Regions from separate parts of the Shinella sp. GW821-FHT10F02 genome, predicted to be linked through region 2. Evidence: predicted binding sites of a transcription regulator. Region 2 holds the regulator's gene; each other region holds the start of a gene.

Region 1 (7,952 bases), on a different contig from region 2:
TGTCGGCCTTGTCGGCCGGCACCACGGCGATCATGCCGACGCCGCAGTTGAAGGTGCGCAGCATTTCCTTGGCTTCCACGCCGCCGGTGCGGGCGAGCCAGGAGAAGACGGCCGGTGCCTTGACGGCGTCGAGGTCGATTTCGGCGGCAAGGTGCTTCGGCAGCACGCGCGGAATGTTTTCCGGAAAGCCGCCGCCGGTGATGTGCGCCAGCGCCTTGATCGAGCCGGTCTCGCGGATCGCCTTCAGCAGCGGCTTCACATAGATCTTGGTGGGCGTCAGCAGCGCTTCGCCAAGGCTCTTGGACGTATCGAACGGCGCTTCGGCATCCCAGGCGAGGCCGGAGAGCGAGACGATCTTGCGCACCAGCGAATAGCCGTTGGAATGCACGCCGGAGGAGGCGAGGCCGAGGATGACGTCGCCTTCCGCGATATCGCCGGCCGGCAGCAGCTTTCCGCGCTCGGCGGCACCCACGGCAAAGCCCGCGAGGTCGTAGTCGCCATGCGAATACATGCCGGGCATTTCCGCCGTCTCGCCGCCGATCAGCGCGCAGCCGGCCTGGCGGCAGCCCTCCGCAATGCCTTCGACGATGGCGGCACCCTGGTCCGGATCGAGCTTGCCGGTGGCGAAATAGTCGAGGAAGAAGAGCGGCTCGGCACCCTGCACCACGAGGTCGTTGACGCACATGGCGACGAGGTCGATGCCGACGGTGTCGTGGCGGTCGGCGTCGATGGCGATCTTCAGCTTGGTGCCGACGCCGTCGTTTGCGGCGACCAGCACCGGATCGGTGAAGCCGGCGGCCTTCAGGTCGAACAGGCCGCCGAAGCCGCCGATCTCGCCATCCGCGCCCGGGCGGCGCGTCGAGCGCACGGCCGGCTTGATCTTTTCCACCATCAGGTTGCCCGCGTCGATGTCGACGCCTGCATCGCTGTAGGTCAGACCGTTCTTTTCCGACTGGCTCATGGCTCTCGTCTCCGACTTCTCGCTGTTCGCGCCCGATTGGCATGATGGGCCGGCAAGTGCAAGCGCAATGCCGGGAAAACCGGGATTTTTTCACCGATTTACCCGTCATGCCGGCGCTTGCGGCCGCCGAGCCTTGACCTGTCTCCCACGGGCATCCTATCTCCTCTGCACCGAAGGAATAAAGGGAACGAGCGTTATGGCAGCCCATATCAGCGGCGCGGGATTGAAGCGGCAGGTGGTCTTCTGGCTCATCGCGCTCGGCTTCTTCGTGCTCTTCCTCATGGTGTTCAGCGATATCCTGCTGCCCTTCATCGCCGGCATGGCGCTCGCCTATTTCCTCGATCCGGTGGCCGACCGGCTGGAGCGCTGGGGCCTGAGCCGCATGATGGCGACGGTGGTCATCCTCATCGTCTTCGTCATCCTGCTCGCGCTCTCGCTGATGATCATCATTCCGCTGCTGGCCACCCAGGCCGCGGATTTCTTTGAAAAACTGCCGGGCTACATCACCAGCCTGCAAGCCCAGATCGCCGGCTTCAACCCGGACCTGCTGCCCTCCTGGATCAGCAGCCAGATGGACACGATCAAGGCGAATTTCTCCGCCATCCTCGCGGAAGGCGCGGGCCTGCTCGGCACGGTCATGAAGCAGGTGTGGAATTCGGGCATGGCGCTCGTCAACATCGCCTCGCTCTTCGTCATCACGCCGGTCGTCGCCTTCTACCTGCTGCTCGACTGGGACCGCATGATCGCCAAGGTGGATAGCTGGGTGCCGCGCGACCATGTCGCCAATGTGCGCCGCCTCGCCTCGGAAATGAACGCCTCCGTCGCCGGCTTCGTGCGCGGGCAGGGCTCCATCTGCATCATCCTCGGCCTGTTCTACGGCATCGGCCTGTCCTTCGCGGGGCTCAATTTCGGCCTGCTGATCGGCCTCTTCGCCGGCCTCATCAGCTTCGTGCCCTATGTCGGCTCGCTGGTCGGCCTCACCCTGTCGGTGGGCGTGGCGCTGGTGCAGTTCTGGCCGGATTACTGGATGGTCATCCTCGTCGCCGGCATCTTCTTCGTCGGCCAGTTCATCGAGGGCAACATCCTGCAGCCGAAGCTCGTCGGCTCGCGCGTCGGCCTGCATCCGGTCTGGCTAATGTTCGCGCTGGTCGCCTTCGGCGCGCTGTTCGGCTTCGTCGGGCTGATGATCGCCGTGCCGGCCGCCGCCGCCGTCGGCGTGCTTGTCCGCTTCGGCCTGGAGCGCTACCTTGACAGCGACCTCTATCACGGCACCAGCAAGCCGGTTCTCCTGGAAGAAAGCATGCCTGACGATGGCGCGCCTTCCACCCGAAAGCGCGTCAGAACAAAGAGTTAGTACCCGAGTAGACCAATGACATCGCGCAAGACCGCCGAACAGTTGCCGCTGGCCTTCAGGCACGACCCCGCGACGGGCCGCGACGACCTGCTGGTTGCCGAGCCCGTCAACGCCGCCGTCGCGATGATCGACGCCTGGCCGCAGTGGCCGGCACCCGTGGTCATCATCGCCGGGCCGGTCGGCTCGGGAAAATCCCACCTTGCCGCCATCTGGCGCGAGAAGGCGGGCGCCATTGCCGTCGAGGCGAAGGCCGGCATGGGCGCCGAGGAAGCGGCCGAGCATGGCCCCGTGCTCATCGAGGATGCCGACCGCAACGGCTTCGACGAGCGCACGCTCTTCCACATCATCAACAATGTGCGCCAGCACGGCCACACGCTGCTCATCACCAGCCGGCTCTGGCCGATGTCCTGGGCGGTCGACCTGCCGGACCTGCGCTCGCGCCTCAAGGCCGCAACGGTGGTGGAGATCGGCGAGCCGGATGACGAACTGCTGTCACAGGTCATCGTTAAGCTGTTCGCCGATCGTCAGCTCTTCGTCGACGAGAAACTGGTGGCCTACATGGTGGCGCGCATGGAGCGCTCGCTGGAGGCGGCACAGACGCTCGTGGAACGCCTCGATCGCCTGGCGCTCGCCCGCGGCAGCCGCATCACGCGCGCGCTTGCGCAGGAGGTTCTGGGCGAAATGGTGGGCGGGGAGGAAACTTCCGGCTAGTTTTCAGCCCAAGGATTGACTGTCACAGTTCTGTCGTCAAACTGCGCTAAGCGCTTCGCGTTAAAGTGAAAATTGTTCTTCCGTTCGAGACCGCGCCGAACATGCGGCGGGTCTGACGGCAAAGGGGGCGGGACATTCCAATGGATACTGCGAACACGGACCTCTCCCAGGAAAAGACGGGCCTCTCCCAGGAAAAGCCTGTCGAGCACGCCCCGCTGCCGGAAGGCGCGACCATCGATGTTACGGCCCTGATGGCGAGCCCCGAGCGCTTCATCAACCGCGAATTCTCCTGGCTCCAGTTCAACCGCCGCGTCCTCGAAGAAACGCTGAACACCGCCCATCCGCTCTTGGAGCGCGTGCGCTTCTTGTCGATCTCGGCCGGCAACCTCGATGAATTCTTCATGGTGCGCGTCGCCGGTCTCGAAGGCCAGGTGCGCCAGGGTGTTGGCGTGCGCAGCCCCGATGGAAAAACCTCGGCCGAGCAGCTCGACGACATCCTGAAGGAGATCGACAATCTCCAGATGGAGCAGCAGGCCTCGCTTGCCGTGCTCCAGCAGTATCTCGCCAAGGAAGACATCCTTATCGTCCGCCCGACGGCGCTCTCCAGCGACGACAAGATCTGGCTGCAGCAGGAATTCACCCAGTCGATCTTCCCGGTGCTGACGCCGCTGTCGATCGACCCGGCGCATCCGTTCCCGTTCATCCCGAACCTCGGCTTCTCGATCGGCCTCCAGCTCGACAGCACGACGGGCAAGGAGCCGATGACGGCGCTGCTGCGCTTGCCTGTGGCGCTCGACCGCTTCGTCCGCCTGCCGGATTCCAAGGGCGCGATCCGCTACATCACGCTGGAAGATGCCGTCGGCCTCTTCATCGGAAAGCTTTTCCCCGGTTACATCGTGCGCGGCTCGGGCACGTTCCGCATCATTCGAGACAGCGATATCGAAGTGGAGGAAGAGGCCGAAGACCTCGTGCGCTTCTTCGAGACCGCGCTGAAGCGCCGCCGCCGCGGCTCGGTGATCCGCATCGAGACCGATTCGGAAATGCCGGAATCGCTGCGCCGTTTCGTCGTCGGCGAACTCGGCGTGCCGGACAACCGCGTCGCCATCCTGCCGGGCCTGCTCGCGCTCAACACGCTGTCGGAAATCGCCAAGGCGCCGCGCGACGATCTGAGGTTCGAGCCCTATAACGCCCGATTTCCCGAACGCGTCCGAGAGCATGCCGGAGACTGTTTCGCCGCCATCCGCGAAAAGGACATGGTCGTCCACCACCCCTACGAAAGCTTCGACGTGGTGGTCCAGTTCCTTCTCCAGGCTGCGCGCGATCCTGACGTTCTGGCGATAAAGCAGACGCTCTACCGCACCTCCAACGACAGCCCGATCGTGCGCGCGCTGATCGACGCGGCCGAGGCCGGCAAGTCGGTGACGGCGCTGGTGGAACTCAAGGCCCGCTTCGACGAAGAGGCCAACATCCGCTGGGCGCGCGACCTGGAGCGCGCCGGCGTGCAGGTCGTCTTCGGCTTCATCGAATTGAAGACCCACGCCAAGATGTCGATGGTGGTGCGCCGCGAGGAGGGCAGGCTTCGCACCTATTGCCACCTCGGCACTGGCAACTACCACCCGATCACCGCGAAGATCTACACGGACCTGTCCTTCTTCACCTGCAACCCGACGATCGCCAGCGACATGGCGAACATCTTCAACTTCATCACCGGCTACGGCGAACCGGAAGCCGGCATGAAGCTCGCCTTCTCGCCCTATACGATGCGCCCGCGAATCATCCGCCACATCGAGGAGGAGATCGCGCATGCCCGGAACGGCGCGCCGGCGGCGATCTGGATGAAGATGAATTCGCTGGTCGATCCCGACATCATCGACGCGCTCTATCGCGCGAGCCAGGCGGGCGTGGAAGTCGACCTCGTGGTGCGCGGCATCTGCTGCCTGCGCCCGCAGGTCCCGGGCCTTTCGGACAATATCCACGTCAAATCCATCGTCGGCCGCTTCCTCGAACACTCCCGCATCTTCTGCTTCGGCAACGGCCACGGGCTTCCCTCCGATAAAGCGCTGGTCTATATAGGCTCCGCGGACATGATGCCGCGAAACCTGGACCGGCGGGTCGAGACACTTGTGCCTCTGATCAACCGGACGGTGCATGAGCAGGTCATTTCGCAGATCATGTTGGGCAATCTCATCGATAACCAGCAGAGCTACGAAATCCTTCCGGATGGAACGTCCCGGCGCATGGAAGTGCAGCCCGGAGCCGAGCCGTTCAACGCTCAGCACTACTTCATGACCAATCCCAGCCTCTCCGGCCGGGGTGAAGCCCTGAAGTCCTCCGCACCGAAGGCGATCGCGGGCTGGCAAGGCCGCCGGAAGAAATAAAACGGATATACATGGTCGAATCTGAAGCGCAGGGGCGGTTGCCTGGAATTGCCCCGGTGTCAGTCGTGGATATCGGTTCCAACTCGATTCGCCTCGTCATCTACGAGGGCATGAGCCGTTCGCCGGCCATGCTGTTCAACGAGAAGGTCATGTGCGGCCTCGGCAAGGGCCTTGCCAAGACCGGGCGCATGGACCAGGCGAGCGTCGAGCGGGCGCTTGCAGCCCTCCACCGTTTCAAGGCGCTGTCCGCGCAGGCCCGCGCCTCCACCATGTTCGCGCTGGCGACCGCGGCCGCGCGCGAGGCGGAAAACGGCCCCGATTTCATCCACCAGGCGGAAATGATCCTCGGCCAGAAGGTCCGCGTTCTGACCGGCGAGGAGGAAGCCTATTTCTCCGCGCTCGGCATCGTCAGCGGCTTCCATGATCCCGACGGCATCGTCGGCGATCTCGGCGGCGGCTCGCTGGAACTGGTCGACGTGGTCGGCGGCACGATCGGCAAGGGCATCACGCTGCCGCTCGGCGGCATCCGCCTGTCGGAAGCCTCCGGCGGTTCGCCCGCCCAGGCCCGTATCGTCGCCCGCAAATACCTGCGCACCGCCAACCTCCTGAAGAACGGCACGGGCCGCGCCTTCTATGCCGTCGGCGGCACCTGGCGCTCCATCGGCGCCCTGCACATGGAAATGCAGAACTATCCGCTGCACATGATCCAGGGCTATGAGCTCAGCTTCACCGATGCGATGGATTTCCTGACCGACATCGTGACGGCGAAGGACCAGAAGGATCCGGCCTATTCCGCGATCTCCAAGGGTCGCCGCAACCTGCTGCCCTTCGGCGCCGTCGCCATGCAGGAGACGATCGCCATCATGAAGCCGTCGCGGGTGTTCTTCTCCGCCCAGGGCGTGCGCGAAGGTTATCTCTATTCGCTTTTGGCCGACCGCGAAAAGGCGCGCGACCCGCTGCTGGCCGCCGCAAGCGAACTCGCCATCCTGCGCGCCCGCTCGCCCGAGCACGCCCGCGAGCTTGCCGAATGGACCGGCCGCATGATGCCGCTCTTCGGCATCACCGAGACCGAGGAAGAGCGCCGCTATCGCGAGGCTGCCTGCCTGCTCGCGGATATAAGCTGGCGCGCGCATCCCGATTACCGCGGCCTCCAGGCGCTGAACCTGATTGCCCACGGCACCTTCATCGGCATCACGCATCCCGGCCGGGCCTTCATCGCGCTCACCAACTACTACCGTTTCGAAGGCCTCAATGACGATGCAGTGAGCAGCTCGCTTGCCAGCATCGCGACCCCGCGCCTGCGGGAACTGGCAAAGCTCGTCGGCGCGCTGCTGCGCGTCGTCTATCCGTTCTCGGCCTCCATGCCCGGTGTCGTGCCGCATCTCGCCTTCCGCAAGTCCACCCTGCCGGACACCGACCTCGAACTGGCTGTCCCGCAGGACTATGCCGAGCTTGCCGGCGAACGCCTCGACGGCCGCCTCCAGCAGCTCGCACGGCTGACCGGCAAAAAACTCGCCTTCCGGTTCCTGTGAGGCGGGCGATGAAAGCCGCATTGCTCCTTGCCGGCCTGCTTTTTGCGGGCAATGCCGCGGCGCAGGACTGGCAGGCGGTGGAGCGCGTCGAGCCCTACACCGTGCAGGGTTCGACCGGTCTTGAAATCTACCAGTCGATCGGCGCGCGCGGCCCGAAACTCGGGCTTGGCCGCGTCATCGCCCATACGGGTTTCAAGCTCACCTGGACGCGCAAATACGAGCGCCAGGGCGATGCCTGCGTCATCACCGTCAACAAGCCGAAGCTCATCATCACCTACACGCTGCCCAAGCTGAAATCGAAGCTCGCCGAGCCGCTGAAAGGCCGCTGGGACACCTTCATCATCGGCGTCACCGCGCATGAAAAGGTCCATGGCGATTTCATCAAGGAGATGGTGCGGCAGATCGAGACGATGAGCGTCGGCCTGACGGTCGAAAACGATCCGAACTGCAAGCAGATCCGCAGCCAACTCCAGACGAAGCTCGGCGAACTCTCGAATGCGCAACGCGCCCGCAGCCGCGATTTCGACCAGGTCGAGCTCACCGACGGCGGCAACGTGCACCAGCTCATCCTGCAACTGGTCGATCCACGCTGAACGTTCCCTTTGCGGGGATGTATTTGCCGCGCAATCTCAGGTAGTGTCTCCGCGCATTATTGGGGAGACAGTTCGACATGGCGACTTTCAAGACGCAACCGGTTGGCGGGGGTGGCGTGGACCTCTCGGCAATCGATATTGCCGCACTCGGCGACTATTCATTCTGGCGCGCGGATAGGTCCTCCGTCCGGCTCTACAACGACGACGGCAACTATACGAGCTTCTCCGGCAGCGGCATTCGATACGACGCGCCGGGCGGCGCCTTGCAGGACGTCACGGCGGGCATCGTCACGAAGATCGACATCGCGATCAACGGCGTCAAGCTGCTCGCCGCAAGCGGGCTGAAGCTCTCGGCCGAAAAGATCTTCGATCTTTATATCAACGGGGATTCGAAGGGCGCGCTCGCCTATTTCCTCGCCGGCA
Region 2 (7,952 bases):
CCGGCGAATACCCGGTTTCGCGCCCGCTGTTCTTCTACGTCAAGAAGGCACATCTCGGCGTTATCCCGGGCCTGAAGGAATATGTCGAGTTCTTCACGAGCGAAGACATGATCGGCCCGGACTCCCCGCTGGTTGAATACGGCCTCGTCGCTGCTCCCGATGCAGAGCGCGAAGAAATCCGTAAGGCCTTCGTAGACGGCAAGATCATGTAATTGTCTCTGGCCGGCGCGTTCTTCGCGCCGGCCGCCCCTTTTGAGCGGTTTGCGCGCCCGGGGGCACTTCCAGCAAAGCCCGTCAGCAGCTTTGCGAAACACAAAATGACAGCGCAGATGATCTCGCCGGGAGAATTTCCTAAATGAGTATTTCCCTTCTCTTGCTCGTCGTCGCCGTCATCGGCGTGGCGGGCTATATGGTCGGTAGCTGGCGCGCCAATGCGCTTGCCGGCGGCAGGCTCTCAAACCTGCATTCGCGGCCAGGATATTACGGCTCTTTCGTTGCGATATGGGCCATGCTTCCGGCAATCGTCGTGCTGCTGGTCTGGATTATTGCCAGCCCGATTTACATCAGTTCGACCGTTCGCGCGGGCTTTCCCGAAGAGGTGAAGGCGACGTCGCAGGCCGAGCAGAACCTCGGCTACAACATGATCGGCGCCATTGCCCGCGGTATGGCGATGCTCTCGGCGGAAGAACGCGAAGCGCTGTTCAAGGACGGCACCACCGCCCGCAGCCTGCTCGCCACCAAGGGCGTGCCGCTTGCCGCCGACCCGGCGCCCTACATGCTGAAGTCCGCCGATGATCTCAGCCGCATGTCGCGGGCGAGCAGCACCTTCCTGTCGATCCTCGTCGTCCTGGCCGCGGCCGTCGGCGCGTTTTTCTCCTACCGCGCCATTGCACCGCGGTTCCGCGCCCGCAACCGGGTCGAAGGCGTCATGTTGGTCGGCCTCATCGCCGCCTCGTCGATCGCTATCCTGACGACGGTCGGCATCGTCGCCTCCATGGCAACGGAAGCCATCCACTTCTTCAACCGGGTGCCTGCCTGGGAGTTCTTCTTCGGCACGGTCTGGGATCCGCGTTTCGCCGCCGCCGGCTCGACGGACTCCTCCGGCCAGTTCGGCCTGATCCCGCTGCTTGCCGGTACGCTCTATATCGGCCTCGTCGCCATGCTGGTCGCCGTGCCGGTCGGGCTCTTCGCCGCGATCTACATGTCGGAATATGCTTCGCGTCACGTCCGCTCGGTTGCAAAGCCGCTGCTTGAAGTGCTGGCCGGCATCCCGACCATCGTCTACGGCTTCTTCGCCCTCGTGACCGTCGGTCCGTTCCTGCGCGACCTTTCCGAGCAGCTCAACGGCCTCGTCACCGGTGATTATTCCAACTTCATCCAGGCGCAGAGCGTTCTGACAGCCGGTTTCGTCATGGGTATCATGCTGATCCCCTACGTCTCCTCGCTGTCGGACGACATCATCACCGCCGTTCCGCGGGCCATGCGCGATGGTTCGCTCGGCCTGGGCGCCACCCGCTCGGAAACGATCAAGCGCGTCATCCTGCCGGCCGCACTGCCGGGCATCGTCGGCGCCCTGCTGATGACCGCCTCGCGCGCCGTCGGTGAAACGATGATCGTGGTCCTGGCCGCCGGCGTTGCCGCCCGCATCCAGCTCAACCCCTTCGAGCCGATGACGACCGTGACCGTCAAGATCGTCAGCCAGTTGACGGGCGACCTTGAATTCACCTCGCCTCAGACGCTGGTGGCATTCGCGCTGGGCATCACGCTGTTCTTCATCACGCTTTGCCTCAACATCTACGCCCTTTACATCGTGCGCAAATACCGGGAGCAGTACGAATGAGCCAGGTCTCCACGAGCCCTACTACGGCCGCCCTAGGTGCTGCCTCCAAGCCCGAACGCCGCGATATCGGCCTGCGCGGCCGCTATGCCGCCGAACGTCGCTTCCGCCTCTACGGCATGGCTGCGATTGCCTTCGGTCTGATCTTCCTGTTCCTGCTGCTGTTTTCGGTCGTCTCCAAGGGCTACACCGCATTCCAGCAGTCGATGATCACCATTCCGGTCGAGTTCTCCGAGCAGATCATCGACAAGGATAACGAGCGGGCCACCAATCCGCAGAAGCTGGTATCGGCCAACTATCCGGTCGTCGCCCGCAATGCGCTCGCCAAGGTGCTTCGTGTCGGCGAAGACGACCGTGCCGGCCTTCGCGCTGTCAACGGCATGATCTCGGACAGCGTCCGCACCCAGTTGCGCGATCTCGTCACCGCCGATCCGTCGATCATCGGCACCACGCAGACCGTGACCTTCCTTGCGCACGGCGACCTCGATTCCGCCTTCAAGGGCCAGATCGATCTGGCCGTCGCCGAGAACAACCGCAAGATCTCCGACAAGCAGATCGGCTGGATGAACCAGCTTGCCGAAAGCGGCGCGCTTTCCAAGCACTTCAACACCGGTATCTTCCTCAACGGCGCATCGAGCCGTCCGGAGGCCGCCGGCGTCGCCGTCGCTGCCGTCGGCTCGCTCTACATGATGCTGATCGTGCTGGTGCTGGCGCTGCCCATCGGCGTTGCGGCCTCGATCTATCTCGAAGAGTTCGCACCGAAGAACCGCTTCACCGACCTCATCGAAGTCAACATCAACAACCTCGCCGCCGTGCCGTCGATCGTCTACGGTCTGCTCGGTCTCGCCGTCTTCGTCAACTTTGCGGGCTTCCCGCGCTCGGCCTCCCTCGTCGGTGGCCTGGTGCTGACCCTCATGACGCTGCCGACGATCATCATCGCGACCCGTTCGGCACTGAAGGCCGTGCCGCCGTCCATCCGCTCGGCAGCGCTCGGCCTCGGCGCCTCGAAGATGCAGACCGTGTTCCACCACGTCCTGCCGCTTGCCATGCCCGGCATCCTGACCGGCACCATCATCGGTCTCGCCCACGCGCTTGGCGAAACCGCGCCGCTGCTGCTCATCGGCATGGTTGCCTTCGTCGCCGATATCCCGTCGACGCCGCTCGAACCCGCAACGGCGCTGCCGGTGCAGATCTACATGTGGGCGAATGAGGCGGAGCGCGCCTTCGTGGAGCGCACATCGGGTGCTATCATCCTCCTCCTCGTCTTCCTCATCCTCATGAATGTTGGCGCCATCCTGTTGCGCCGCCGCTTCGAGCGGCGTTGGTAGAAGGACCAAACAGATGAACATGATGTCAGAAGCAGCAGTCGAGAAAGCGCTGGACAAGAAAATGAACGACATTTCCTACAAGATGATCGGCAAGGACGTTTCGGTCTATTACGGCGACAAGCGCGCCCTCTATGACGTGAACCTCAATGTCCGCCAGAACACCGTGACGGCGCTCATCGGCCCGTCGGGCTGCGGCAAGTCGACGTTCCTGCGCACACTGAACCGCATGAACGACACTATCGAAGGCTGCCGCGTTACCGGCCGCATCACGCTCGACACAGACGATATCTACGATCCGAACATCGACGTCGTCGAACTGCGCGCCCGCGTCGGCATGGTCTTCCAGAAGCCGAACCCGTTCCCGAAGTCGATCTACGAGAACGTCGCCTACGGCCCGCGCATCCACGGCCTCGCCAAGGCGAAGGCCGACATGGACGCCATCGTCGAGTCCAGCCTGCAGAAGGCCGGCCTGTGGAACGAGGTGAAGGACCGCCTGCTCGAAGGCGGAACCGGCCTCTCCGGCGGTCAGCAGCAGCGCCTGTGCATCGCCCGCGCTGTCGCCGTCAGCCCGGAAGTCATCCTGATGGACGAACCCTGCTCGGCGCTCGACCCGATCGCGACCGCAAAGGTCGAGGAACTGATCCACGAGCTGCGCGCCAACTTCACGATCGTCATCGTGACGCACTCGATGCAGCAGGCGGCCCGCGTTTCGCAGCGCACCGCCATGTTCCACCTCGGCAACCTCGTCGAGGAGAACGACACCGACAAGATGTTCACCAACCCGGATGACCAGCGCACGCAGGACTACATCATGGGCCGCTTCGGCTGACGCCATCGTCGCCGAACCCCCTGAAAATCCGAGCGCATTAAGGACACAACCATGTCATCGACCCATATTGTCTCGATTTATGACGAAGAACTGAAGTACCTCTCCCGCCGCATCTCCGAAATGGGTGGCACGGCCGAGCAGATGGTGGCGGACTCTGTCCGTGCGCTCGTCACCACCGATGGTGCGCTGGCGCAGAAGGTGATCTCGGAAGACGTCATCCTCGACACCGCCGAGCGCCAGATCAACGAGAAGGCGATCGTCACGATCGCCAAGCGCCAGCCGGTGGCTGCGGACCTGCGCGAAATCATGGGCGCGATCCGTATCGCGGCCGAACTGGAGCGCGTCGGCGACCTCGGCAAGAACACTGCCAAGCGCGTCATCGCCGTGCAGAGCTCGGGTATGCCCCGCAAGCTTACCCGCGGCCTGGAGCACCTCGCCGAACTGACGCTGATCCAGCTCAAGGAAGTGCTCGACGTCTACGCCACCCGCTCGGTGGAGAAGGCCAAGGCCATCCGCGAGCGCGACGACGAGATCGACGCGATCTACACCTCGCTGTTCCGCGAACTCCTCACCTACATGATGGAAGATCCGCGCAACATCACGCCCTGCACCCATCTCCTGTTCTGCGCCAAGAACATCGAGCGCATCGGCGACCATGCGACCAACATCGCGGAAACCATCTACTACATGGCGACCGGCTCGCAGCCCGAAGGCGAACGCCCGAAGGACGACACCTCGACGTCAGTGGTCACTGCCGACGTCACTGAAGCCTCCGAGTAAGGAGTTTTGCCTCCATGGTGCCCAGAATCGCCGTCGTGGAAGACGAGGAGGCGTTGAGCGTCCTCCTGCGCTACAACCTCGAAGCCGAAGGTTTCGAGGTCGATACGATCCTCTCCGGTGACGAGGCCGAAGTGCGCTTGCAGGAGCGCATGCCGGACCTCCTCATCCTCGACTGGATGCTGCCGGGCGTTTCGGGCATCGAACTGTGCCGGCGGCTGCGCCAGCGGCCGGAGACCGAACGCCTGCCGATCATCATGCTGACGGCACGCGGCGAAGAGAGCGAGCGCGTGCGCGGGCTCGCCACCGGCGCCGACGACTATGTCGTCAAGCCGTTCTCGACGCCCGAACTCGTCGCCCGCGTGCGCGCCATGCTGCGCCGCGCCCGGCCGGAAGTCGTCTCGACGGTGCTGCGCTGCGGCGATATCGAGCTCGACCGCGAGACGCATCGCGTGCACCGCCGCACCCGCGAAGTCCGCCTCGGCCCGACGGAATTCCGCCTGCTGGAATTCCTGATGACCTCGCCCGGCCGCGTCTTCTCGCGCTCGCAGCTTCTCGATGGCGTCTGGGGCCACGACATCTATGTCGACGAACGCACGGTCGACGTGCATGTCGGCCGCCTGCGCAAGGCGCTCAACTTCGCCAACATGCAGGACGTCATCCGCACGGTGCGCGGCGCAGGCTATTCGCTGGAAGCCTGAGCGACCCCTTTCCTCCCAAGGACGAAAATGGGCCCTTCGGGGCCTGTTTGCGTTTTGGAGTATGGTCCGGCCCTACATCACAAACGAAAACGGACCCTTTCGGGTCCGCATCGCATGTGCCGTCGTGGAAAAGATCACCGCATCCGGCGGCGCTCGGCCGAGGGCTGGTAGGCGAGGCGCTGGTGGTAGGTGCAGTAGGGCGAGTTGTCCGGGGACTCGTTGCCGCAGAAGTGGAAGTCGTCGTTCAGCGGGTCGCCGATCGGCCATTTGCAGGTGCGCTCGGTGAGCTGGGTCAGCTCGAGCCGGCGCGACATGGGCACGACCACGTTGTTGCCGTTGGACGGAACCGGAAGCTGCTCGCGCTGCGTCTCGAAATCCGTCTCGACCTCTTCCTTGGTGATGGTGTTGCCGGCCGGGCGCACCACGGAACGGGCCGTCACGGCGCGGGCCTGGAAGGTCGTCGCGGGGCGCGGGGCTGCCGGCACCGGGCGCTTGGGGCGCGACGCGCTCTGCGTGCCGCCGGCCTTGGCGCGGCCCGGCAGGTTAAGCCGGTGCACCTTGCCGATAACCGCGTTGCGGCTGACGCCGCCGAGCTGTGCCGCGATCTGGCTCGCGCTCAGGCCCTCGCTCCAGAGCTTCTTGAGTTTCTCGACCCGCTCGTCTGTCCAGTTCATCTCTCGTCTCCGCTCGGCGCTCGCAATGCGGGAATCCCTCATCGCGTTCCGGACGGGTCCGGAATTTGAACGCCCTAACTCTTTTGGTGACTAGTTCCGCCGCATGCAGTCTAGTAATTGGTCTTTAACCTAGAGTTTGGGGGACTCTGTGACAAGAGTCGCAGGAATCCGGGCGAATCGATTTCCGAGTTTTCCCCAACTTGCTGGCCGGGTGTGACTCGATAGCGACACCTTCCGCGCGTGGCGTGAATCCTCACCTTGCGGGAGGTTCAGCACTATTTCGGGGTGCGATTTGTTGACATCCCGGCCTGAAATGCCGATAGTGCCGCATGCCGCCGAAAGGCGGCTTTTGATTTTTCTGGAGCCTGGAAAAGTCAAGCCGCGTTCACGTTTTTCCGCATCTCTTTTTCGGAGGATCCGCGCCATGGCCGATGCCGCGCCGCTCTATGAAACCTATATGCGTGCACCGCTCCGGTTCACGCGCGGGGAGGGCGTCTGGCTGATCGCCGAGGATGGCGAGCGATATCTCGACTTCGCCGCCGGCGTCGCCGTCAATTCGCTGGGCCATGCGCATCCGCATCTCGTCGCCGCGCTGAAGGACCAGGCCGACAAGGTCTGGCACCTGTCGAACCTCTATGAGGTTCCGGGCCAGGAAAGCCTCGGCCGCCGCCTGACGGAGGCGACCTTCGCCGACAAGGTGTTCTTCACCAATTCGGGCGCCGAAGCGCTGGAATGCGCGATCAAGACCGCGCGCCGCTATCATTTCGCCAAGGGCCATCCCGGCAAGTTCCACATCATCACCTTCGAAGGCGCCTTCCACGGCCGCACGCTCGCGACGATCGCCGCCGGCGGCCAGGAAAAGTACCTCGAAGGGTTCGGCCCCAAGGCCCCCGGCTTCCTCCAGGTCCCCTTCGGCGACATCACCGCCGTCAAGGATGCGATCACCGAAGAGACGGCCGCGATCCTGATCGAGCCGGTGCAGGGCGAGGGCGGCATCCGCCCGGTGCCGAAGGAATTCATGCAGGAGCTGCGCCAGCTCTGCGACGAATACGGCCTGCTGCTGGTTCTCGACGAGGTACAGTCCGGCGTCGGCCGCACCGGGCGCCTGTTCGCCCATGAATGGTCGGGCGTCACGCCGGATATCATGGCGGTCGCCAAGGGCATCGGCGGCGGTTTCCCGCTCGGCGCCTGCCTTGCCACGAACGAAGCGGCTGCCGGCATGGTCGCCGGCACACATGGCTCGACCTATGGCGGCAACCCGCTCGCCATGGCGGTCGGCAATGCGGTGCTCGACGTCGTGCTGGAAGAGGGCTTCCTCGATCATGTGCGCGACGTGGCGCTCGTCTTCCGCCAGGGTCTCGCGGCATTGAAGGATCGCTTCCCCGAGATCATCGAGGATATCCGCGGCGAGGGCCTGATGCTCGGCATCAAGGCAAGGATACCGACCGCCGAACTGCTCAAGGCCGTGCGTGCGGAAAAGCTGCTCGCCGTGCCGGCGGGCGACAATGTGCTGCGGCTGTTGCCGCCGCTGACGGTGACCACCGAGGAGGCGCGCGAGGGGCTTGCGCGCATCGAGCGGGCTGCCGAAAAGCTCAGCGCCGCCAAGGCGGCCTGAGCACTGCCGCGCCGCGCGTCACTCGTGACGCGCAAAGGTCGCGGCAGCATCAAAGGACCGGACAGACAGGACACATCATGGCCAAGCATTTTCTCGACCTTTCCGCCGTTTCGGAAAGCGATCTCCGCGTCATCATGGACGATGCGCACACGCGCAAGGCCGCCAGCAAGGCCGGCACGGAGGCAAAGCCG
Region 3 (7,952 bases), on a different contig from region 2:
CGCCGTCCGGCCGGCGGATTTCCGCTTCCACGGTTCGGCGCAGGGCTTCCGCACGTTCGGCGCCGGCCTGCGGCGAGACATCCTCGCAGATCACCACGAATTCCTCGCCGCCGAAGCGGAAGACGCGGTCGGTGCCGCGCAGTGCGCGTTGCAGGCAGGCGGCTGTCTCCTTCAGCACGCCGTCGCCGGCAAGATGGCCGAAGCGGTCGTTGACGTCCTTGAAATGGTCGGCATCGATGATCATCAGCGCCATCGGCTTGCCGGCCGCCAGCATCGCGGAAAGCAGGCGCGGCGCCTCGAATTCCAGACGGCTGCGGTCGTAGACGCCGGTCAGCGCATCGCGGCCGGAACGGTCCAGCAGGTCCTCGTAACGCTCGCGGAAGGTGAGATCGGCAAAGATATCCGAGATCGGCCGCGGAGAGACGGGAATGGCGGAGATGCGCGAATAGGAGAGATAGATGGTGATCAGCACCGCGTAGGCGCAGGCCGCCATCATCTTGGCGATCCAGCCGCCCCAGAAGACTTCGACCGGCGCGCCGTTGAGGAAATGCAGGGCTGCGAAGAATCCGATCTGGTCGAAGGTCAGCACCACGACGCCGGAGACGAAGAAGCGCATGGCCGTGCTTTTCTTGAACACCCGCCCGAGCCGTTCGTAGAGCAGGATGATCGCCAGCGCATCGATATAGAGCAGCGTCGTGCCCCAGAGCATCAGCCAGCCCATTTCGTCGATGAAGGCGAGGTCCGCGATGCGGCCCGGCACAGCCCCGATCGTCTGGTGATGGCGCAGGAAGAAACCGAGGCCGACCGTCAGGAAATTGCCGGCGAGCAGGCCGTAGATCGGCGCGCGCACGACGGCGGCGTCCTCCTTCACATAAAGAAGGAGAATCATCATCAGCTTGCCGGAAAACAGCACGGAGGAGCCCGGCGAGATGACGCCGAAGGGCAGCTCGATGTAGAAGACGGCCGCGAGATAGGTTTCGAGGAAGTGCATCACGCCGAGTGCGGCAATGAAGACGCCAATGCCGATCTGATGGCGCAGATGCAGGATGCCCACCATGAAGACGAAATAGAATCCGGCCTCGACAAGAAGCAGGATCAGATTTTCAGTACCCATGGGCGATCCGCAGTTTCTTCGCTTCGCCCCGCAGCTAAATACAGGGCAAGAGTCGCAACAAGTCTTTTCCTGCGGATACAGGCAATCGCGCCGGTTCTCCAGCGCGTTCACGTTCTTTTGTGTGACTTTTCACAGAACGAGGCGAGAAATCGCCCGGCGGCGGTCAGACCTGCCGGCTGTCCACGCCATCGTTGAACAGCGAAGGCCCGTGCTGGTCGACGATCTGCTTTGCCTTGCGGAAGGTCGAGGCGACCGTATCGTCCCGCGAGGAGAAGAGATCGGCGCGGATGAAGCTGCGGGTGAAGACCCGGTCGCCGTCCCGCTTCTCGATCCGCCCGGCCAGGCGATACTGCCCGCCTTCCGGAATGGGAGCCGCGACGAGGGTGAGGTCGTTATAGGCTTCGGTTTCCTCCGCGACCTTCGCGGGGGCTGCCGAGTCGCCGCCGCGACCGAAGAGTTTTGAAAAGAACGATGCCATGGCCGATTGCTAACACAGGCCGCCGCGCCCTCCAAGGGGAGAGCGCCGCCAGCCCCTGCCCCTAGATGATGAGGTTTGCGAGAATTTCGTTTTCCGTGATGTCCTGGTAACGCATGCCGGCAGCGTCGAAGGCCTTTTTCAGCGCCGCAAAATTCTCCGGCGCCTTGGTTTCGATGCCGATGAGGATGGAGCCGAAATTGCGGGCGGATTTCTTCAGGTACTCGAAGCGGGCGATGTCATCGTCCGGGCCGAGCATGTTGAGGAAATCCTTGAGCGCGCCGGGGCGCTGGGCAAGGCGCAGGATGAAGTATTTCTTCAGCCCGGCATGGCGCATGGCGCGTTCCTTGACATCCGGCAGGCGCTCGAAATCGAAATTGCCGCCGGAGACGACTGCGACGACCGTCTTGCCTTCCAGCGCCTCGCGGCCGAGTGCATCCAGCGCCGTCAGGGACAGCGCGCCCGCCGGTTCCAGCACCACGCCCTCGACGTTCAGCATGTCGATCATCGTCACGCAGATCGCGTTTTCCGACAGCAGCATGACCTGATCGGCCGAAAACCGGCTGAGGGCTGCGAAATTGAGCGCGCCGATCTGTCCGACCGCGGCCCCGTCGACGAAATTGTCGACCTGGTCGAGCGTCACCACCGCACCGCTTTCGAGGCTGCGCTTGAGGCTCGGCGCACCGGCCGGCTCGCAGAACAGGAAGCCCGACGGGCCGATCCTGTCGGCAAGATAGCCGGTCACGCCCGAGGCAAGGCCACCACCGCCGACGGGCAGCACCACGAGATCCGGCAGCTTGCCATCGGGAAGCTGTGCGACGATTTCCGCCGCCACCGTCGCCTGGCCCTCGATGATATCAGCATGGTCGAAGGGCGGCACCATCAGCGCGCCGGTCGCCTCCGCATGGTCGCGGGCGGCCTTGTAGCACTGGTCGAAGAAGTCGCCGACGAGCTTGATCGTGACGAACTCGCCGCCGAAAATGCGGGTCTTGTCGATCTTCTGCTGCGGCGTCGTCACCGGCATGAAGACCACGCCCGGCACGCCGAAATGGCGGCAGACGAAGGCGAAACCCTGCGCATGGTTGCCGGCCGAGGCGCAGACGAAGCTGCGCGCGCCGTTCTCGTCGGCGAGAACCTTGCGGAAGAAGTTGAACGCCCCCCGGATCTTGTAGGAGCGTACCGGCGAGAGGTCCTCGCGCTTCAGATAGATTTCTGCGCCGTAGCGGGCGGAGAGATGTTCGTTCAGTTGGAGCGGCGTTTCGGGAAACAACCCGCGCAAGGCCTCCATGGCCGCGTCGACGTCGGATGTCATGCTCTGGTCCATATTCGATAGGGATCTGGGTTCGATAGGATTGGGTTCAAAAAGCTGCGTGTCTCGCCTTCAGGACAAGTCTTGCCTTCAGGAAGGACAGATGCAGGGGAAGCCGATCATTCTTCAAACCTTTCCGACGCCGCGCAGCAGAACCGGTCGAAACCAAGGAGGACCGCGTCGGAAGCCATCCTTGAGTTTGGACAATGCAAAGGCTATGGCATATCGACGCGACGGATACCACCCGCCCTGGCCGCCATGGCCTCTTCCCGAGACCAGAACTTGAACGCCACCATCTTCCGATCCGCCATCAACATTGCCGCCATCAGCGGCATCTACCTGTCCGTGGCGATGCTCGTTCCGGCGTTCATCGACGTCTATTACGGCCATCCCGATTCGGAGGTCTTCTTCCTCTCCGCCTTCATGACCGGCGGCCTGTCGCTCGCGACGGCGGCCGCGACGCGCGCCGGCCCACCGCCCTTCAACAAGCGCATGGGCTTCCTCGTCGTCAACATGCTCTGGCTTTCGGGCAGCATCATCGGCGCGATCCCGCTGTGGCTCTCGTCACTGAACCTCACCTTCGCGCAGGCCTTCTTCGAATCGGTCTCGGCGATCAGCACGACCGGCTCCACCGTCATCGTCGGCCTCGACGACGCGCCGCCCGGGGTTCTGATGTGGCGCTCGCTGCTGCATTGGCTCGGTGGCGTCGGGATTCTCGCCCTCGGCCTTTTCATCATGCCCTATCTGCGCGTCGGCGGCATGTCCTTCTTCAAGCTCGAATCGTCCGATACCGCCGACAAGCCCTTCGCCCGCATCGCGAGCTATACCCGCGCCTTCCTCGCCATCTACGTGGCGATCACCCTCATCTGCGCCATAACCTATGCCGCGCTCGGCATGAGCCGCTTCGATGCACTGAACCACGCCATGTCGACCGTCGCGACTGGCGGGCTTTCGACGCACGACGCCTCCTTCGGCTATTTCAAGAGCCTGCCGCTGCTCTGGGCCGCCACCTTCTTCATGACGCTGTCCAGCCTGCCGTTCTCAGTGCTCATCCTCTTCGTCGTGCGCGGGCGCATCGATGCCTGGCGCGATCCGCAGATCCGCGTCTTCCTCGGCTATCTCGTGCTCTTCGCCATTGCCGCAAGCGTGTTCCAGCGGTTGGAAAACGGCGTCGATTTCCATGAGGCGCTGGCGCATTCCTTCTTCACCGTCTCCTCCATCCTGTCCACCACGGGCTTTGCCAGCGACGACTATACGCAATGGGGCCATTTCATCGTGGCGCTCGCCTTTGTCGCGACCTTCATGGGCGGCTGTTCGGGATCGACGGCGGGCGGCCTGAAAGCCTATCGCCTGATCATCCTGTTCAATTTCATTCGCACCGGCCTCTACCGCCTGCTCTATCCGGACGGCATCCATGCCGTGCGCTACGGCTCGATGACGGTCGATGTCGATCTCCAGCGCGGCGTCTTCCTGTTTTTTATCACCTACATCGCGATCTCGGCCATCGGGGCGATCCTGCTGGGTCTGGCGGGCTATGACATATTGACGGCGATTTCGGCTTCAGCCACTTCGCTTTCCAATGTCGGCCCCGGCGTCACTCAGGCGATCGGTCCGGCCGGCACTTTTGCCGGATTCCACGATCCCGCCCTCTACCTCCTCTCTCTCCTGATGCTGCTGGGCCGTCTCGAAATCCTGACCGTGCTCGTCATCCTGACACCACTCTTCTGGAAGAGCTGATCGCGTACCGCCTTTGGCGTTCTTGACTGTTGTCACGCTTCTCCGCATCCTGCCGCCATCCGGCTGGAGGAAGACTGAATGTTTGCGTCGAAGTCCCTGTTGCGTTTGACCTTTATCGCCGCGCTCGCGCCGGCCTTCGCCTTTGCCGGGCCGCTTGCGGATGCGGCCAAGAAGGCGGAGGAGCAGGCCGCCGCCGGCGACACGGTGGGCGCACACAACACGATCCGCGATGCCTTCGGCACCTTCGCCGCCACCCTGCCCTTCACGATCGGCAAGGCCGTCTTCGTTTCCGCCCCGCCGGAAGGCTACGGCATGTATGCGGTGCGCCCCGCCTCCGACTTCAAGGTCGGCGAGGCGCTGATCTCCTATGTCGAGCCCGTCGGCCTCACCTGGCGCCCGGGCGACGGCGGCCTGCTCGAATCGCATTTCACCGTCGACCTCGAACTTCTCGACCCCAAGGGCACGGTGCTTGCCGAGCAGAAGGCCTTCGGCTCCTTCGACTTCAAGGGCAGCGTGCGCAACCAGGAAGTCTTCGCCAAGCTGACCCTCAATCTCAGCGGCCCGCCGGCCGGCGACTACGTGCTGCGCTACCGCTTCCGCGATGCGGCAAGCGGCGCCGTAGCGATCAGCGAACAGCCGTTCAAGATCGTGCCGTAACGAGGTTTTCCACAGGCAGGCAGAGAATTGTGACAAGCTGGAATCCAAGCTTTCCAGCGGCTTGACGGTCAATTATGACAGCGGCATGACAACCCCAGCCAGGTAAGGGGCATCCATGCTTTCGCTGTTTCGCAAACTCATGCCGCGCGAAGACCGCTTCTTCGATTATTTCGAGCAGCATTCCCGCACCGTCGTCGGCGCCGCCGAAGCCCTCCGTTCGGTTCTCGCGGGCGGGCCGGATCTGGAAAAACATTGCGACCGCATCGTCGAACTGGAAAACCAGGCCGACGACATTACCCGCGAGGTGCTGCTCGCCGTGCGCCGCAGCTTCATCACGCCCTTCGACCGCGGCGACATCAAGGACCTGATCCAGTCGATGGACGACGCCATCGACATGATGCACAAGACGGTAAAAACCATCCGGCTCTACGAGCAGACGCAGTTCGAGCCCGGCATGCAGGAGATGGGCGAGACGGTCGTCAAGGCCGCGCATCTGATCGCCGAGGCCATTCCGCTGCTCGACAAGGTCGGCGTACACGCCACGCGCCTCAGCGCGATCGCCGAAGAGGTCACCCGCGTCGAGGGCCGCTCGGACGAGCTGCATGACCAGGGCCTGAAGAACCTCTTCAGGCAATACGGCAAGACCGACCCGATGGCCTATATCATCGGCAGCGAGATCTACGGCGAACTGGAAAAGGTTGTCGACCGCTTCGAGGACGTGGCGAACGAGATCAGCGGTATCGTGATCGAGAACGTCTGATGGAGGCCACCCTCGCTCTACCCCTGCTGGTCGCGCTCGTCGGCATCGCGCTGCTCTTCGACTTCCTGAACGGCCTGCACGATGCGGCGAATTCCATCGCCACCATCGTCTCGACGCGCGTGCTGCGCCCGCAATATGCCGTGATGTGGGCGGCCTTCTTCAACTTCATCGCCTTCCTGTTCTTCGGCCTGCATGTCGCCGAAACGCTCGGCAAGGGCATCATCGATCCCGGCATCGTCAGCCCCCTCGTCATTTTCGCCGCCCTGATGGGCGCGATCATCTGGAATGTCGTCACCTGGATCTTCGGCATTCCGTCGAGCTCTTCGCATGCGCTGATCGGCGGGCTTGTCGGTGCGGGCCTTGCCAAGACCGGCTTCGACGCCGTTGTCTGGAGTGGTCTCATCAAGACGGCGAGCGCCATCTTCCTGTCGCCGGCGATCGGTTTCTTCCTGGCGCTCGTCCTCGTGCTCATCGTTTCCTGGCTCTTCGTGCGCCAGACGCCGTTTGCCGTCGATCGCACGTTTCGCGTCATGCAGTTCATCTCGGCCTCGCTCTATTCGCTCGGCCATGGCGGCAACGATGCGCAGAAGACCATGGGCATCATCGCCGTGCTGCTCTTCTCGCAAGGCTATCTCGGCAGCGAGTTCCACGTCCCCTTCTGGGTCGTCATCAGCTGCCAAGCGGCCATGGCGCTCGGCACCCTGATGGGCGGCTGGCGCATCGTGCACACGATGGGCTCGAAGATCACGCGCCTCAACCCGATGCAGGGTTTCTGCGCCGAAACCGGCGGGGCGATCACCCTCTTTGCCGCCACCTGGCTCGGCATCCCCGTCTCGACGACGCACACGATCACCGGCGCCATCATCGGTGTCGGCGCCGCGCGCCGCGTCTCGGCGGTGCGCTGGGGCCTCGCCTGCAATATCGTCATCGCCTGGATCGTCACGCTGCCCTCGGCGGCCGCGATTTCGGCGCTGTTCTACCTGACATTCAGTGCTATCGGAGGCTAGGCGTTTCGCTGCGGCGATAAGAGACCAGCGATTGACGTTCCGGCACGGTCCATTAAATGAGACTGATGGAACCCGCGCGTTTTTTTCAGAACTGGCATTGGAAAGCTATGAACGACAAGGTTTTTGACACCCTGACCGGCATGTACTTCACGGTCGATGACCCCGATGGCAGCTATGGCACCGGTCAGGTCATCCGTCTTGCCGCCGAGGGGGTCTATTTCGTACGCTTCGACGGCAACGAAGTGACGTTGCCCCTGGAACTCGCCTCCATCGGCGAGATGCTGGAGACCACCGACGAAGAGTTCAAGCTCTGGCGGTTCTTCGACACGATCGAAGAGCGGGACGCGTGGATCGAGTGGCTCGATGCCCCCTCCAAGCCGCGCGTCATCTCGCTGGTGAAGCCGACCAAATAGGCTCCAGCGGCGGAAGCGTTTCCGCTCCCGCCGTTCCCCCGTTTCAGTCGCTTAGAACAGATCCGGCAGGTGCTTGATTGCGTGGACCGGCTGGCCGAAATCCTGGGTCGCCAGGAAATCGAAGCTGTCGGAATGCGTGGCGTTCGACGCATCGTCAAAGGCGGCGGCACGCGCGGCAAGACCGGCGTCGTCGTGGCCGGCATCGGGGGCCGCGAGCTTCTTGAACACGAAGCTGTCGCCGTCCGCCGGCTCGCCCGCCTTGTTCAGGCTGGTGAACTTGAGCTGCAGCTTGTTGAAGAGTTCGGCCGTCTTGCCGGATTCGAAGAAATACTTGTCGGACTTGTCGTAATAATCGCCGAAGGCCTTGAGATTGAACTTGGCCGTGCCGATCACGTCGCCGCTGCCATCCACGGCCTTGAACGTCACCACGTCGCCGGCAATCTTGGTCGAGGTGATGGTCATCTTCTCTGTGCCGAGGGC

The links. The regulator PhoB, encoded in region 2, activates phosphate uptake and scavenging genes when phosphate is short. The targets are predictions, from matches to a motif close to TGTCATNNANCTGTCAT.
Region 1: AC1RWL_RS23490 (RNA degradosome polyphosphate kinase) is a predicted target of PhoB. The motif match lies at 3,047-3,063, and genes of this name have one in related genera.
Region 3: AC1RWL_RS20150 (DUF47 domain-containing protein) is a predicted target of PhoB. The motif match lies at 5,367-5,383, and genes of this name have one in related genera.

The regions. Positions count from the first base shown of each region.
Region 1 covers NZ_JBXASL010000008.1:14,647-22,598, reverse strand. Annotated here, with positions in the region: gene purM (phosphoribosylformylglycinamidine cyclo-ligase) at 1-961, opposite strand, end outside; gene AC1RWL_RS23500 (AI-2E family transporter) at 1,158-2,315, shown strand; gene hdaA (DnaA regulatory inactivator HdaA) at 2,331-3,026, shown strand; gene AC1RWL_RS23490 (RNA degradosome polyphosphate kinase) at 3,278-5,404, shown strand; gene ppx (exopolyphosphatase) at 5,416-6,936, shown strand; gene AC1RWL_RS23480 (DUF922 domain-containing Zn-dependent protease) at 6,945-7,529, shown strand; gene AC1RWL_RS23475 (calcium-binding protein) at 7,607-7,952, shown strand, end outside.
Region 2 covers NZ_JBXASL010000004.1:309,088-317,039, reverse strand. Annotated here, with positions in the region: gene AC1RWL_RS14670 (substrate-binding domain-containing protein) at 1-212, shown strand, start outside; gene pstC (phosphate ABC transporter permease subunit PstC) at 356-1,840, shown strand; gene pstA (phosphate ABC transporter permease PstA) at 1,837-3,165, shown strand; gene pstB (phosphate ABC transporter ATP-binding protein PstB) at 3,179-3,994, shown strand; gene phoU (phosphate signaling complex protein PhoU) at 4,046-4,774, shown strand; gene phoB (phosphate regulon transcriptional regulator PhoB) at 4,789-5,472, shown strand; gene AC1RWL_RS14640 (GcrA family cell cycle regulator) at 5,607-6,146, opposite strand; gene AC1RWL_RS14635 (aspartate aminotransferase family protein) at 6,571-7,761, shown strand; gene argF (ornithine carbamoyltransferase) at 7,839-7,952, shown strand, end outside.
Region 3 covers NZ_JBXASL010000006.1:285,137-293,088, reverse strand. Annotated here, with positions in the region: gene AC1RWL_RS20175 (GGDEF domain-containing protein) at 1-1,114, opposite strand, end outside; gene AC1RWL_RS20170 (HlyU family transcriptional regulator) at 1,278-1,592, opposite strand; gene ilvA (threonine ammonia-lyase) at 1,654-2,901, opposite strand; gene AC1RWL_RS20160 (TrkH family potassium uptake protein) at 3,181-4,635, shown strand; gene AC1RWL_RS20155 (hypothetical protein) at 4,714-5,292, shown strand; gene AC1RWL_RS20150 (DUF47 domain-containing protein) at 5,408-6,052, shown strand; gene AC1RWL_RS20145 (inorganic phosphate transporter) at 6,052-7,059, shown strand; gene AC1RWL_RS20140 (hypothetical protein) at 7,167-7,472, shown strand; gene AC1RWL_RS20135 (hypothetical protein) at 7,524-7,952, opposite strand, start outside.